Regions from separate parts of the Actinoplanes sp. NPDC026670 genome, predicted to be linked through region 2. Evidence: predicted binding sites of a transcription regulator. Region 2 holds the regulator's gene; the other holds the start of a gene.

What was found. The regulator HrcA, encoded in region 2, represses chaperone genes, less so after heat shock. The targets are predictions, from matches to a motif close to GGTTNGCACNCTCNNNNNGAGNGTGCNAACC.
Region 1: groL (chaperonin GroEL) is a predicted target of HrcA. The motif match lies at 2,359-2,389, and genes of this name have one in related genera.

The regions. Positions count from the first base shown of each region.
Region 1 is NZ_JBEZXU010000031.1:78,539-86,165, forward strand. Features, by position in the region: gene AB0E94_RS28225 (Ig-like domain-containing protein) at 1-467, shown strand, start outside; gene groL (chaperonin GroEL) at 545-2,167, opposite strand; gene AB0E94_RS28235 (hypothetical protein) at 2,468-3,166, opposite strand; gene AB0E94_RS28240 (GNAT family N-acetyltransferase) at 3,250-3,753, shown strand; gene AB0E94_RS28245 (hypothetical protein) at 3,776-4,246, shown strand; gene thrC (threonine synthase) at 4,483-5,766, opposite strand; SAM riboswitch class I at 5,776-5,914, opposite strand; gene AB0E94_RS28255 (GNAT family N-acetyltransferase) at 6,007-6,915, opposite strand; gene AB0E94_RS28260 (ABC transporter permease subunit) at 6,977-7,627, opposite strand, start outside.
Region 2 is NZ_JBEZXU010000045.1:48,710-56,336, reverse strand. Features, by position in the region: gene AB0E94_RS34835 (class I SAM-dependent methyltransferase) at 1-625, shown strand, start outside; gene AB0E94_RS34830 (16S rRNA (uracil(1498)-N(3))-methyltransferase) at 639-1,373, opposite strand; gene AB0E94_RS34825 (PASTA domain-containing protein) at 1,525-2,085, shown strand; gene dnaJ (molecular chaperone DnaJ) at 2,140-3,276, opposite strand; gene hrcA (heat-inducible transcriptional repressor HrcA) at 3,311-4,333, opposite strand; gene hemW (radical SAM family heme chaperone HemW) at 4,460-5,659, opposite strand; gene AB0E94_RS34805 (enoyl-CoA hydratase-related protein) at 5,691-6,455, shown strand; gene AB0E94_RS34800 (hypothetical protein) at 6,540-7,406, shown strand; gene AB0E94_RS34795 (PAS domain-containing protein) at 7,520-7,627, shown strand, end outside.

The sequences.
Region 1 (7,627 bases), on a different contig from region 2:
CACCGACCGGCCGGGTGCCGAACCGGCCTCCGCTGGTGACCGGCGACCTGACCGCCGTCACGTCCGGCGAGCAGGTCACCCTGTGGCCGGCCGGGAACGACACGGACCCCGACGGTGACCGCCTGACCCTGGTGGCCGTCGGGCAGCCGGCCCACGGAACGGCCCGGATCGGCGGTGCCGCCGCGGCCACGGCCGGGAACACGGGCACGGTGCGGTACATCCCGGACGCCGGGTTCGCCGGGATCGACAGGTTCACCTACACGGTCACCGACTGGCGGGGCGGCACCGCCACCGGCACGATCACCGTCCGGGTCACCGCCGCCACCCCGGAACCGACGCCACCCGACGTGCCGGTGACCGGCCCGGACAGTGCCTCCGTGGCCCGAGTGGGCGCTCTGGCCGTACTCTCCGGGGTCCTGCTGCGGTGGCTGACGGCCCTCGAACCGGGACGGCACCGCCGACGGTGACGGAAGACAGAGCCGATGACGGACGGAAAGCAGAACGGGCGGCCCGCCGAAGCGGACCGCCCGTTCTAAGACTGGACTCAGAAGTCCATGTCACCGCCGCCCGGGGCACCGGCCGGAGCCGGGGACTTCTCGGGCTTGTCGGCCACGACGGCCTCGGTGGTGAGGAACAGCGCGGCGATCGACGCGGCGTTCTGCAGCGCCGAGCGGGTGACCTTGGCCGGGTCGATGATGCCCGCGGCCAGCAGGTCGACGTACTCGCCGTTCGCGGCGTTCAGGCCCCAACCCGCTTCGAGGTTGCGCACCTTCTCGACCACGACGCCGCCCTCGAGGCCGGCGTTGACGGCGATCTGACGCAGCGGGGCGTCGAGCGCGACCTTGACGATGTTGGCACCGGTGGCCTCGTCGCCGGACAGGTCGAGCTTCTCGAACGCGAACTTGCCGGCCTGGACCAGCGCCACGCCACCACCGGGGACGATGCCCTCCTCGACGGCCGCCTTCGCGTTGCGAACGGCGTCCTCGATGCGGTGCTTGCGCTCCTTGAGCTCGACCTCGGTGGCCGCGCCGACCTTGATCACCGCAACGCCGCCGGCCAGCTTGGCCAGGCGCTCCTGCAGCTTCTCACGGTCGTAGTCGGAGTCCGAGCGCTCGATCTCGGCGCGGATCTGGTTGACCCGGCCCTGGATCTGGTCGGCGTTGCCGGCACCGTCGACGATGGTGGTCTCGTCCTTGGTGATGACGATCTTGCGGGCCTGGCCCAGCAGGGACAGGTCAGCGGCGTCCAGCTTGAGGCCGACCTCTTCGCTGATGACGGCGCCACCGGTGAGGATGGCGATGTCCTCCAGCATGGCCTTGCGGCGGTCACCGAAGCCGGGGGCCTTGACGGCGACCGACTTGAAGGTGCCACGGACCTTGTTGACGACCAGGGTGGCCAGGGCCTCGCCCTCGACGTCCTCGGCGATGATCACGAGGGGCTTGCCGCCCTGCATGACCTTCTCCAGGATCGGGAGCAGGTCCTTGACCGCGGAGATCTTGCTGTTCGCGATCAGGATGTAGGGGTCGTCGAAGACGGCCTCCATGCGCTCGGCGTCGGTCATGAAGTACGCCGAGATGAAGCCCTTGTCGAAGCGCATACCCTCGGTGAGCTCGAGCTCGAGGCCGAAGGTGTTGCTCTCCTCGACGGTGATGACGCCTTCCTTGCCGACCTTGTCCATGGCCTCGGCGACCTTCTCGCCGACCGTGGTGTCAGCGGCCGAGATGGAGGCGGTGGAGGCGATCTGCTCCTTGGTCTCCACGTCCTTCGCGAGCTTGCTCAGCTCCTCGGAGACGCTGGCCACGGCGGCCTCGATGCCCCGCTTGAGGGCCATCGGGTTGGCGCCGGCGGCCACGTTGCGCAGGCCCTCACGGACCAGTGCCTGGGCGAGGACGGTCGCGGTCGTCGTGCCGTCACCGGCGACGTCGTCGGTCTTCTTGGCGACCTCCTTGACCAGCTCGGCGCCGATCTTCTCGAAGGTGTCCTCGAGCTCGATCTCCTTGGCGATGGATACACCATCGTTGGTGATCGTGGGGGCGCCCCACTTCTTCTCGAGCACGACGTTGCGACCCTTGGGGCCGAGCGTCACCTTGACGGCGTCGGCGAGCTGGTTCATGCCACGCTCGAGGCCCCGACGAGCCTCCTCGTCGAATGCGATGATCTTGGCCATACGGCGTTGTCCTCCCGGACATCCGCGGCGCCGGGCCTCGTCGGCCCCGCTCTCCGCACGTTGAGGAAGTCTGCGGACGCCACCACCTGGCGAAGGTGACGTCCTCAGGCCGAGCCGGATAGCCCGCGACGACCGGCTCCGTGCCCCGATGCCGATGGCAGCATCGCGACCGGAACCCCACCGTCCCGACCTGCTGGCACTCAGCATGCGCGAGTGCCAATCACTTGTTTAGCACTCTCCGATGGCGAGTGCAAGAAACCCCATCTTCCCGCGAAACACCCGCCGGTGGCCGCGATTCGGCTAAGGATCTTGACGGCCCAGGTCAGAGGGGGTGGCGACCCATGCCGGGGCGGCCGAGGGTGACGTGACGAGCACCGCAATCGCCCAACCGACCAGAAGGACCGCGTCCACCGCCGGCCACCCCAGCGGCAGCGCGTCGATCACGGGGACCGGGGTCCACAACTCCACGGCGTTCAGTACCGCCACGGCCACTGAGGCCACCACCAGACCCCACAGGTTGCTGCGGCCGGACACCGGCGGGAACAGGACGATGCCCAGCAGACCGTGGGCGAGCAGCGTCAGCGCATGGATCACCGGCGACAGCACCTCCAGGGGCAGACCGGCCTCCAGAAGTGTGCTGAACGGAAGAGCCGTGAACAGGAGGCTCTGCGCGAACACCAGACCGATCGACGCCACCAGAAAGCCCAGTGCCCGGCCTACGGTCACCCGGCGGCCCGCCAGCGCGGCGACGATCGTCAGCGACACGACCTCGGGAAGGGCGTCGATGGTCACCCCTGCGGCCCAGAAGGCCGGCCCGAAGTCGTAGTCAGGCGACGTCATCAAGGCGTTCACGGTCAACGGATAGGCGACCGTGACCACGAAGGTGATCAGCACCGCCGCGGCGACCCCCCACGGGCGGGTACGCACGAGCCGGAGACCGGAGACCGGCTCGGGGGCCGGGGGCTCCTCCGCGTACGGCCGCGGGAACTCATCGCTCATCGTCGAATCATGACCCATCCGGGCCACTCGACTTAGCGACAACCCGGTTGCCGACCAGGCATCCCAGCGGTAGGGATGGACCCATGGAGAACTGGGACGTACGGCGGGTGACCCCGGACGACGCCGGGCGGATGCGGGCGCTTCGCCTGGAGATGCTGGCCGACAGTCCACTGGCGTTCCTGGAGACCCTGGCCCAGGCCGCGGCACGACCGCACGAGAACTACCGGCAGCGGATCGCGCAGTCGTCGGAGGGACCGGACACGGCCCAGTTCATCGTCGACCCGGGCGGGCCGCTGGTCGGGCACGCCGGCGGGACCACGGTGCCCGGCGAGCCGGGTTGCACGGTCATCTTCGCGGTCTACCTGACTCCGGCCGCCCGGGGCGGCAAGATGCTCGGCCAGCTCGTCGAGGCGGTCGCCGACTGGTCCGCGGCGGCCGGGCGGGACGAGCTGCTGCTCGAGGTGGTCTGCGGCAACGACCGGGCCGTCCGGGCGTACGAGAAGCTGGGCTTCACCGACACCGGGGTCCGGCTGCCGCACCCGACCGTGCGGGTCCTCACCGAGTTGCAGATGCGCCGGCGGGTCTGAGATGGCCGGGCGCGGGTGGCACGTGACGCGGACGACGCTGACCGCGGTGAACGGGACGACCCTCGTCGGGCTGCTGGTGGCCCTCGGCACCGGCACGAAGGTCCGGCGAGGACGCCACGGGGTGCTGATCGCGGAGAACTTCCGGTTCCGGATGCCGGCCGGCTCCTGCTTCACGGTCGGCTCGGTGATCATCACGAACCGCTCCGCCGAGTGGCTGCTCGCCGACGAACGGCTCCGGCTGTTCACCCACGAATCACGGCACGCGAGCCAGTACGCGTTCTTCGGCCCGCTGTTCTGGCCCGCCTACTGGCTCGCGTGTGGCTGGTCGATCGCACTGACCCCGTCCTACGGGGTGCGCAACTGGTTCGAGAAGAACGCGGGCCTGGCCGACGGGCATTACCCGCTCGAACTGCCGCTGCGCCCCTGGGTCCTGCGGGTGCTCCGCAAGGAAGTTGGTCGGGAGGACGGACGCACAGCACCTCCGGGCACGTAGCCGTTTGGGTCAGCGCTGGATCGTTGGGACCCTCTGGAGATTGTCGCCAAGCTCTGGTGAGGGGCCTCGTACGGCGTCGCGTCCTCCCGCAGAGAGCATCCTGCCCATCCGGAGATCGGAGTGCAAGTCCTCGGAGGAGGTAATTCTGACAACCGGCTGATCGTCGGTGACAGTCAGTGAGAGTTGGTCACGAATTGGTGACCTTCGCCCGTCCGCTCGGACGACCCGTAACGGGGTCAGCCGAGCAGGCCGGCCTCCCGGGCGCCGCGCAGCGACGGCTTGATCGTGTGGGTCGGTCCAACCTGGCCGGCCACCGCGTCGAGCGTCTTCAGGCCCTCGCCGGTGTTGTAGACGACGGTCTCCTTGGCAGGGTCGAGCTTGCCACTGGCCACCAGCTTCTTGAGCACCGCGACGGTGGTGCCGCCGGCGGTCTCGGCGAAGATGCCTGTCGTCTCGGCGAGCAGCCGGATGCCGGCCCGGATCTCGTCGTCGTTCGCGTAGTCCATCCAGCCGCCGGTGCGCTTCACGGCCTCGATCGCGTACGGCCCGGCGGCCGGGTCACCGATGTTCAGCGACTTGGCGATGCCGGTCGGCTTCACCGGGGTGATCACGTCGGTGTCGGCGTGCAGGGCGACCGCGATCGGGTTACAGCCCTCGGACTGGGCGCCGAAGACCGTCCAGCCGCCCTCCGGGGCCTCGGCCAGTCCGATCTCGACCAGCTCGGAGAACGCCTTGTCCACCTTGGTGAGCAGCTCGCCGGAGGCCATCGGGATGACCACCTGGGCCGGGATGCGCCAGCCGAGCTGCTCGGCCACCTCGTAGCCCAGCGTCTTCGAGCCCTCGGCGTAGAACGGGCGGACGTTCACGTTCACGAACGCGGTGTCCTCGAACTCGTCGGTCTCCACGAGCTCGCTGCACAGCCGGTTCACGTCGTCGTAGGAGCCCTCGATGGCGACCAGCTCGCCGCCGTACACCGCGGTCGTGATGATCTTGCCCGGCTCGAGGTCGGACGGGATGAAGACGATGCTCGGCACACCGGCCCGGGCCGCGTGGGCGGCGACCGAGTTGGCCAGGTTGCCGGTCGAGGCGCAGGAGAACCGCTTGAAGCCCAACTCCTTGGCCGCGGTCAGGGCCACCGAGACGACCCGGTCCTTGAACGAGTGCGTCGGGTTCTGCGAGTCGTCCTTGACGTAGAGCGGGGCCTCGATGCCGACCGCGGCGGCCAGCTGCGGGGCCGCCACCAGCGGGGTCAGGCCCGGGTCGAGGGTCACCCGGGTCGCCGGGTCCTGGCCGGCCGGCAGCAGGGCCGCGTAACGCCAGATGTTCTGCGGGCCCGCCTCGATCTGGGCCCGGGTCACCCGCGCGAGCGCCGCCTCGTCGTAGGCGACCTCGAGCGGGCCGAAACACTCGTAACAAGCGTGCTGCGCGGCCAGCGGGTACTCGGAGCTGCAAGCGCGACAGATCAGGCCACGAGCGGGCGACGTGGAGGTGGTCGAGGGTGCGTCAACGACAGACGTCATCAGAGTTTCCTCTCATCTTTCCCCGCGGCGACCTGCCGAAACGGGGACGGAATTAGCACCTGCCACGCGCGGCTCGTCATCGAGAATCGCTGCGCGGTGGTTGCCGGGGCTTCGTCGGGCCGTATCCCTCTGCCCCTCTGGATGAGGTATTCAGTTGTTTCCAACACCTTACGACGAGATCCCGCGTACGCCACACGGTCTTCCCGATGTGTGAGCCACCTCCTTCTCGGGGCTGACTTCTCAGAGCTGAGCCACGCAGGACACCTGGGTGGCCACCGTGCGGTAGCCGAGCCGGTCGTTGACCGCGAGCATCGGCTTGTTCTCCTCGGCGTTGCTGGTGTAGGCGGTTCGTACGCCGGAGGCCGCGGCGCGGCGCAGGGCCGCGTACTTGACCAGGCGGGCCAGACCACGGCCGCGATGCTCCGGAACCGTGGCGGTCATGTCCGACCACATCCGGTCGCCGTCCCGCAGCACCAGCGAGAACGACACGATCACGCCGTCCGCGACGGCGGCGATGCTGGTGTCCCGGTCCAGGCCCGGCTCGTCCCAGATCTCGTAACGCCACAGCGGGTAGGGCGTGGGCTGCGGCGGTGCCTCACCCGGCTCGTCCGTCGCGGCCGCCACATCCGCCGCGTACAGCGCCTCCTCGGTCACCTCGCGCAGCCGCACCACCTGGATCCCGGGTGGCGCCGGCACGAACGGCCGATCGCCGAACCCGGTCAGGTCCAGGCCCGAGAAACGCATCTCGCGGGACGGCTCGAACCCGTGGGCGCGGGCGAACCCGGCCGACTCCGGCCGGGCCCAGCAACTCGCCCGGCACACCCCGATCGACCGCAGATGGGTGGTCGCCTCGGTGAGCAGAGCCGTGCCGACACCCCGGCCCCGGTGCTGCGGGTGCACGTGCAACGCGATCCGGCCGAAGCCGGCATCCGACGAGCGGGTGTCCCGGAAGGCCGAGGCCTGGCCGATGATCCCACCGTTGCTCTCGGCCAGCAGGTAGATCCGGTCCCCGCCGGGTGGTGGGTCGGCGAACGTGCGGCGGGTGGAGGCCTCACCACGGACCAGATAGGGGTGGACCACGGCGCGGAGCGCGGCCGACGCCGCGGCGTCGTCGGGGTGGGCCGGGCGGATCGAGAAGTCAGCCGTCACGGCCGTCATGCCACCGTGCGGGTGCCCCGGCCGTCAACCCAATTGCGACCGGGGCACACCGTCAGGAGGTGACGTCCTTGCGGGTGAAGCGGTAGAAGGCGATGCCCCAGAACAGGGTCGCGTAGACGATCGCGGAGATCGCCCCCTTCGCCAGGTCCTCGCTCTGCACCGGAGTCGAGAGGAGGCCCATCCAGGCGTCCGAGTAGTGGCTCGGCAGGCCGTTACGGATGCTGCCGAGCGCCTCGATCTGGTCCAGGATGCTGGACAGGATCCAGAGCAGCACCGCGCCGCCGACCGCACCGAGAGCGGCGTCGGTCAGCACGGACAGCAGGAACGCCAGGCCGGCCACCACGAGCAGGGTGGTCGCCAGATAGGCGCAGATCCCCAGCAGCCGCAGCAGACCCTCGCCGGGCGGGATCTCGGCGGCGATCGTGCTGCCCATCGGGGACCAGCCGTACCGCAGGGTGCCGACCAGCAGGCTGGTGCCGACCAGCAGGAGCATGGCCAGCAGCGAATAGCCGGCGGCGACGGTCAGCTTGACGCCGAGCAGCCGGGCCCGCGGGACCGGGATCGCCAGCAGGTAGCGCAGGCTGCCCCAGCTCGCCTCGCTGGCCACCGTGTCGCCGAAGAACAGCGCGACCACCACCACCAGCAGGAACCCGGCCGACACGGCGAGACCGAAGAGCGCGAAGTTCAGCCCGCCGGAGGTGGC
Region 2 (7,627 bases):
GTTCGCCGCCCACGACATCGATCTGACCTGCCTGGAACCGGACCCCCGGATGGCCGCCGTGCTGCGCCGTGCCGTCCCCGGCGTGCCGGTGATCGAGTCCACGTTCGAGGGCTGGGCGCCGGATCGCGGTTACGGTCTGGTGATCAGCGCCCAGGCCTGGCACTGGGTCGACCGGGACCGCCGCAACACGCTGGCCTTCGAGGCGCTCGCCCCGGGCGGTCTGCTCGCCCCGTTCTGGAACGTCTTCCTGGTCCCGGACCGCGAGCTGCACACCGCCCTGGCCGAGGTGGACGCCCGGCACGGCCTGGACGGTGACCACTCCCCGCACTCACTGCACCCCCGCGACGTGCCGGACGTCCCCCGCCCGTTCGCCGAGGACTGGCCGGACCTGGCCGGCATCGAGAGCCTCTTCACCGACCTGCGGACCCTGCGCTACCGGGCCACCCGCTCATACACCCCCGCCGAGTACCGGGCCCACCTGCACTCGATCTCGCTGTACCGGATGCTCGACGAGTCCCGCCGGGAGACCGTCATCGACGACACCATCGCGGTGATCGAGGCCCACGGCGACCGGATCGACTTCGCCGTACACACGCTGGTAGCCCTGGCCCGCCGCCCAGCCTGAACCCGGCCGGCTGTCACCAGCGGCCCAGCCGGGTGGAGAGGACGGCGAGCGACGCGACGCCGGCGGTCGAGGTGCGCAGCACCTCGGACCCGAGGCGCACCGGCACCGCGCCGGCTTCGCGGAAGACCTCCAGCTCCGGGTCGCTGATGCCCCCCTCGGGGCCGACCACCAGCACCACCTCACCGGAGTCCGGCAGCTTCGCCGCGGTCAGCCGCTCGGTGGCCTCCTCGTGCAGCACGAACGCCGCGGCGGCCGCCGTCAGCCGGGCCGCGACCTGTTTCGTCGAGCAGTCCGGCTCACCGCCGACGACCGGAAGCCACGACCGTCGCGCCTGCTTGGCGGCCTCCCGCGCGGTCGCCGCCCACTTGTCGCGCGCCTTGAACCCGCGGTCGCCCCGCCACTGCGCCACCGACCGGGACGCCGCCCACGGCAGAATCTCGTCCACGCCGACCTCGGTCATCGCCTGCACGGCCAGCTCGCCCCGGTCGCCCTTGGCGACGCCCTGCACGACGACCAGGCGCGGGTCGGCGGCCGGCTCCGCGGCGACACTGAGGATCGTCAGGTCGACGCTGCCCCGGCCGACGCCGGTGACCTCGGCGCGGGCGGTGCCGCCGCGTCCGTCGGCGAGGATCAGGGACTCACCGGCGCGCAGCCGCTGCACGGTGGCGGCATGGTGCCCTTCCGGCCCGTCCAGGGTGAACGACGATCCGGCGGGCAGGCTCTCGACCAGGAACAGCGGCGCGGACATGCCCGAACGCTACCGAACGCCGTCCGGCCGGCGGCTGCGGGGAGATGCCGGCTTCGACGCCGTTTCAGCGCCGCATCAGCGCCCGGTGACAGCGTAGGCGCGACCCGCGGCCGAGAGATGAGCCGCGAAGCCTTCGTCACGAAAGGGCGCCATGAGGACCACCCTGCTCAAGAGAATCGGCGTGCTCAGCGCCGTGCTGGCGTTCGCCGGTTCGATGCTGTTCGCCAGTCCCGCCGCCGCGGCGATCACCACGATCTTCGATCTGAACGGCGCCTACTACTACTCCGACACGGTCAAACCGGTGATCACCCGGACCGGTGACCTGCTCAGCATCGACATGTCATCGCAGGGACGACCGCCGGCGCAGGGAACCGTCATCGACGCCGACACCATCATGGTCACCTTCGCGAACCCGGCCGAGACGGTGTACGGCCAGTTGTACCGGCCCGGCAAGATCATCTGGTCGAACGGATCCAGCTGGGTGAAGATGACGGCGGTGCCGAACGTGCGGTGGATCACCCCGGAGGAGGCCACCACCGTGCTGGTCCGTGCGGGTTTCACTCGCGGCACGGTGACCACGTTCCCCGACCTCAGCTGCGACTTCATCGGCCTCGTCGGATTCCAGAATCCGCGCGCCGGGACGCTGGCGGCCCCGGGCAGCCGTGTGAACCTCACGATCGGGGCGGTTCCGCCGCAGCAGCCCTGCCCCTGATCCGGGCACGGAAGACGCCGGGTGCGCAAGGGGGCACACCCGGCGTTTCGGCCGTCAGTGGCCGTTGAACGCGTCCCGCATCCGGCTGAAGAAGCCACCCTGCTTGCTCAGCTCGGCGACGTCCTCCCCGCGGGTCTTGGCGAAGTCGCGGAGCATCCGCTCCTGGTCGGCGGTGAGCTTGGTCGGCGTCTTGACGTCGAGGTGCACGAACAACTCGCCACGGCCCTGACCACGCAGGTGCGGCACGCCCTTGCCGCGGATACGCAACGTGCTGGCCGGCTGGGTGCCCGGCTTGACCTCGATGTTCTCCTCGCCGTCGAGGGTCTTGATGGTCATCCGGGTGCCGAGGGCGGCCGCCGTCATCGGCAGGGTGACCCGGCAGTGCAGGTCGTCGCCCTTGCGGGAGTAGACGTCGTGCGGCCGCTCGTGGATCTCCACATACAGGTCGCCGGCGGTGCCGCCGCCGGGGCCGACCTCGCCCTGCTGGGCCAGCCGGATCCGCATGCCGTCCTCGACGCCCGCCGGGATCTTGACGGTGAGCGAGCGGCGTGTCCTTATCCGGCCGTCGCCCGCGCAGGTCGGGCAGGGGCTGGGGATGACCGTGCCGTGGCCCTGGCAGTTCTGGCAGGGGCGGGACGAGACGACCTGGCCGAGGAAGGTGCGCTGCACCGACTGGACCTCGCCGCGGCCGGAGCAGACCTCGCACGTCGACAGGTGGGTGCCGGGCGCGGTGCCGGCGCCGGAGCACTGGGTGCAGAGGACCGCGGTGTCGACGGTGATCGGGGCTTCCACGCCGAAGGCGGTCTCGACCAGGTCGAGCTCGAGCCGGAGGATCGCGTCGGCGCCGGGCCGGGTGCGCGGGCGCGGGCCACGGGAGCCACCACCGGCGGCCGTGCCGAAGAACGCGTCCATGATGTCCTGGAAACCGACGAACGGGCCGGCGCCACCGGCTCCGCCGGGCATGCCTCCACCCGGCGCCAGCGGGTCGCCACCGAGGTCGACGATCTGCCGCTTCTGGTCGTCGGAGAGAACCTCGTACGCCGCGTTGATCTCTTTGAACTTGTCGTGCGCCTCCGGATCCGGATTGACGTCCGGGTGGTACTGCCGTGCCAGTTTGCGGTAGGCGCGCTTGATCTCGTCGTCGGTTGCCTCCCGGCTCACACCGAGAATTCCGTAATAGTCCTTGGCCACGGGGTTTGGAGTCCTCAATGTCTGCGCGAATCCGTCAATTCTGTGCCAACAGGTCGCCAACGTAGCGTGCCACTGCACGAACGGTAGCGATAGTGCCGGGGTAGTCCATCCGGGTGGGCCCCAGCACGCCGAGCCCACCAACGATCGTGGTACCCGGTCCGTAACCACTGCTCACCACGGACGCCGACCGGAGGTTGTCGATCTGGTTCTCGTCGCCGATCAGGACCCGGGTGGTCCGGGGCTCCAGATCGCCGATGAGCTTCAGAAGGATCACCTCCTCCTCGAGAGCCTCGAGGACGGGCCGCAGCGTGCCCTGGAAGTCCAGCACACCCCCGCGTGTCAAGTTGGCCGTACCCGCGAGCGCGAGGCGCTCCTCACTCCGCTCGACCAGAGTCTCCAGCAGGATCGACGCCAGGCACGTCATCGACGCGCGGCGCTCGATGGCGCACTCCTCGACGAGTTTCTGCACCAGGGGCGGGGTGTCGGCGAGCCGCTGCCCGGCCAGTTTCTCGTTTACCCGGAGCCGCAGCTCCCACACCTCGCCGTCGGCGAGCGGGCCGGGCATCTCCACGAGCCGCTGCTCGACCCGGCCGGTGTCGGTGATCATCACCAGCATCAGGCGGGTGGTGGAGATCGGCACCAGCTCCAGGTGGCGGACCGCGGAGCGGGACAGGCTGGGATACTGCACGACGGCGACCTGGCGGGTGAGCTGGGCCAGGAGCCGGACGGTGCGGTGCACCACGTCGTCGAGGTCGACGGCGCCGACCATGAACCGCTCGATGGCGCGGCGCTCGGCCGGGCTGAGCGGCTTGATCTTGGTGAGCCGGTCGACGAAGAGCCGGTAACCGGCGTCGGTGGGCACCCGGCCGGCACTGGTGTGCGGCTGCCGGATGTAACCCTCCTCCTCCAGCACGGCCATGTCGTTGCGGACGGTGGCCGGGGAGACGCCGAGCTTGTGCCGGTCGACCAGTGCCTTGCTGCCCACCGGCTCCTGAGTCTCGACGTAGTCCTCGACGATCGCCCGGAGCACCTCGAGCTTGCGGTCATCAAGACTCATATGACCCCTCCCCCTGTTGGCACTCCCGCTAATAGAGTGCCAGTCTACGTCGCGGGCGGTCACAACGCGATGATCGAAAGTACGTACCGGGCTCGGATTTCGGGGCCGGACGGGTCAGAACGGTCTTTACAGCACGTCGCGGACGACCGCGTCGGCCAGCAGCCGGCCCCGCAGGGTGAGCGCGAGCCTCCCCTGTTCGTAGGCGCCCGGGTCGAGCAGGCCGTCGGCCAGGGCCTGCGCGGCGCCGGCGGCGTCGACCCGGTCGAGCGGGATGCCCTCGCGCAGCCGCACCCGGAGCATCACGTCCTCCATGTGCCGGTCGGCGTCGGTCAGCAGCTCCCGCGCGTGTCCCGGCGAAACCCCCTCGGCCAGGCGTTTCGCGTACGCCGACGGGTGTTTGACGTTCCACCAGCGCACCCCGCCGACGTGGCTGTGCGCGCCCGGCCCCAGACCCCACCAGTCGGCGCCGGTCCAGTAGAGCAGGTTGTGCCGGCACTCCCCGCCGGTCCGGGCCCAGTTGGACACCTCGTACCACTGGAATCCGGCCGCGCTCAGCGCCGCCTCGGCGGCCAGGTAGCGGTCGGCCGCCACATCGTCCGACGGGTACGGCAGCTCGCCCCGCCGCATCCGCCCGGCCATCCGGGTGCCGTCCTCGACGATCAGCGCGTAGGCGCTCACATGATCCACACCGGCGTCGACGACGGTCTGGAGGGAACGCGCGAAGTCGTCCGGGCTCTCTCCCGGCGTCCCGTAGATCAGATCCAGGTTGACGTGCTCGAAGCCGGCCTCGCGGGCCTCGATCGCGGCCTGCGGGGCGCGCCCGGCGGTGTGTCTGCGGTCGAGCACCCGCAGCACGTTCGTGGCCGCGGACTGCATGCCGAGCGAGATCCGGGTGAAACCGGCCCCACGCAGCTGCCGCAGATAGGCCGGGTCCACCGACTCCGGGTTGGCCTCGGTGGTCACCTCGGCGCCGGGGGCCAGCCCCCAGGTCCGGTCGATGCCCTCCAGGATCCGGCCCAGGTCACCGGCGCTGAGCAGGGTGGGAGTGCCGCCGCCGACGAAGACCGTGCCGACCGGGCCGGGCTCGATCACCCGGGCCGCGAGGGCCAGCTCGGCCAGGACGGTCTCCGCGTACTCGTCGCGGCTCGCCCCGCCGCCCAGCTCGCTCGCCGTGTAGGTGTTGAAGTCGCAGTACCCGCAGCGGCTGGCGCAGAACGGGACGTGCACGTAGACGGCGAACCCGTTCTTGCCCACCTCACGGGTGGCTTCGTCGGGGAGCGACCCGTCGGAGGGTACGGGTTCGCCATCGGGGAGTGCGCCGGCCATCCGTCAAGTGTGCACGTCTTACAGTTCCGGGATGGATCTGGTCCGTACCGTCACCGCCGCCGGCGTGACCACGATGACAATCGACAACCCGGCCAACCGCAACGCGCTCTCCACCGCGCTGCTCGGGCAGCTGCTGGACGCGCTCGCCGCGTCGGCCGCCGACCCGGACAGCCGTGTGGTGGTTCTCACCCACGAGGGCCCGGTCTTCTCCTCCGGCGTCGACCTGAAGGAGACCGCCGCGGCCGGCCCCGGCGACCGGCTGCCCGCCGAGATGCTGGCCGACGTGCTGGCGGTGCTCTGGGAGTTCGGAAAGCCGGTGATCGCCCGGATCGCCGGTCCGGCCCGCGCCGGCGGCCTCGGCCTGATCGGCGCGGCCGACATCGCGGTCTGCGTCCGCTCGGCCACCTTCGCCTTCACCGAGGTCCGGCTCGGCGTGATCCCCGCGGTGATCAGCTCGACCGTGCTGCCCCGGCTGTCGCCGCGGGCCGCCGCCGACCTCTATCTGACCGGCGACGTCTTCGACGGCGCCCGGGCGGCCGAGATCGGCCTGGTCACCGCGGCCGTCGCGGAGGACGACCTGGACGACGCGGTGCGGCGTTACTGCTCCTCACTCGTCCGCGGCGGTCCGCTCGCCCTGGCCGGCACCAAACAACTTCTGCGCCGTACGAGAGCCGACTCGATCCGGGCCGACCTGGCCGATCTCGCGCACCGCTCAGCCGGATACTTCAAGTCGGCCGAGGGCCGGGAGGGGGTGGCCGCCGCACGCGAGAAACGCGACCCGGACTGGATCCGCTGACCGCCCCGGTCGGGTGCCGCGGGCCACAGTGACGCCGGGCCGCAAGCGCTCGTTGTCTAGGCTTGGCGTCCGGCGTCAGAGGAGGTGTGGGTGCGCGCGAAACCGATCGTGGGCGTGATCGCCCTGCTGTCCGTCGCCGTGGTGGCCGGTGTGGTCGTCCTGATCAACAACCTGGCCGGCACCATCAAGCTGCCACAGCTCGGTCCCGAGTGCACGGTTCGCGCCGACGGTCAGGTCACTCTCGACACCGCCCAGATGGCCAACGCGGCGACCATCGCCGCGATCGGGGTCCGGCGCAACATGCCGGAGCAGGCGATCGTGGTCGCGCTGGCCACCGCCTTCCAGGAGTCGAAACTGGAGAATCTGGAGAGTGGCGACCGCGACTCGGTCGGCCTCTTCCAGCAGCGGCCCAGCCAGGGGTGGGGCACGGTCGAGCAGATCAGCGACCCCCGCTATTCGGCCGGCAAGTTCTACGCCGCCCTCAAGAAGGTCAAGGGCTGGGAGGAGATGCGGGTCACCGACGCCGCGCAGCGGGTGCAGCGGTCGGCGTATCCGGAGGCCTACGAGAAGTGGGCCGACGAGTCGAAGGTGCTGGCCGCCGCGCTGACCGGCCGGGCCACCGGCGCCGTCGAGTGTGTCGTGCCGGACATCCCGGCGGTGCGCGGCGCGGAGGCGGCCGCCGCGCTGCTGAGCAGTCTCCAGCTGGACTGGGGCAAGAAACTGGCCGGTCAGGCCCGCAGCGCCGAGGCGGCCGGTCTCACGGTCGCGGTGACCGACCCGAGTGTCGGCTGGCGGTTCGCGCACTGGCTGGTCTCGCACGCCTCGGCCACCGGCCTCGAACGGGTACGTTTCGGCGATCTGGAGTGGCACGCGCCGGAGGGAAAGTGGCAGCCGGTAACCGGCGACGGCGGGGCCGGTACGGCTCAGGTGGTAGCGGAGGTCTTCCATTGAGGGACCTCCGGAATTATCGGTGACTAGTCGTAATGTCTCGCTTGCCCAAGACTGGTAGCGCTGCGTATACATCCACATGGACAGTGCGCAACCACCCTGGTACTAAGTAGGTCGTGCTGAGGGCGATCGAGTGGATCCTGCTGGGAGCGGGCAGCGCCGGCGCCATTCTCTGGGGCGTTCACCGGCACCGCCCGGCCCGTCGTGCGCCGTGGCTGCTGCTG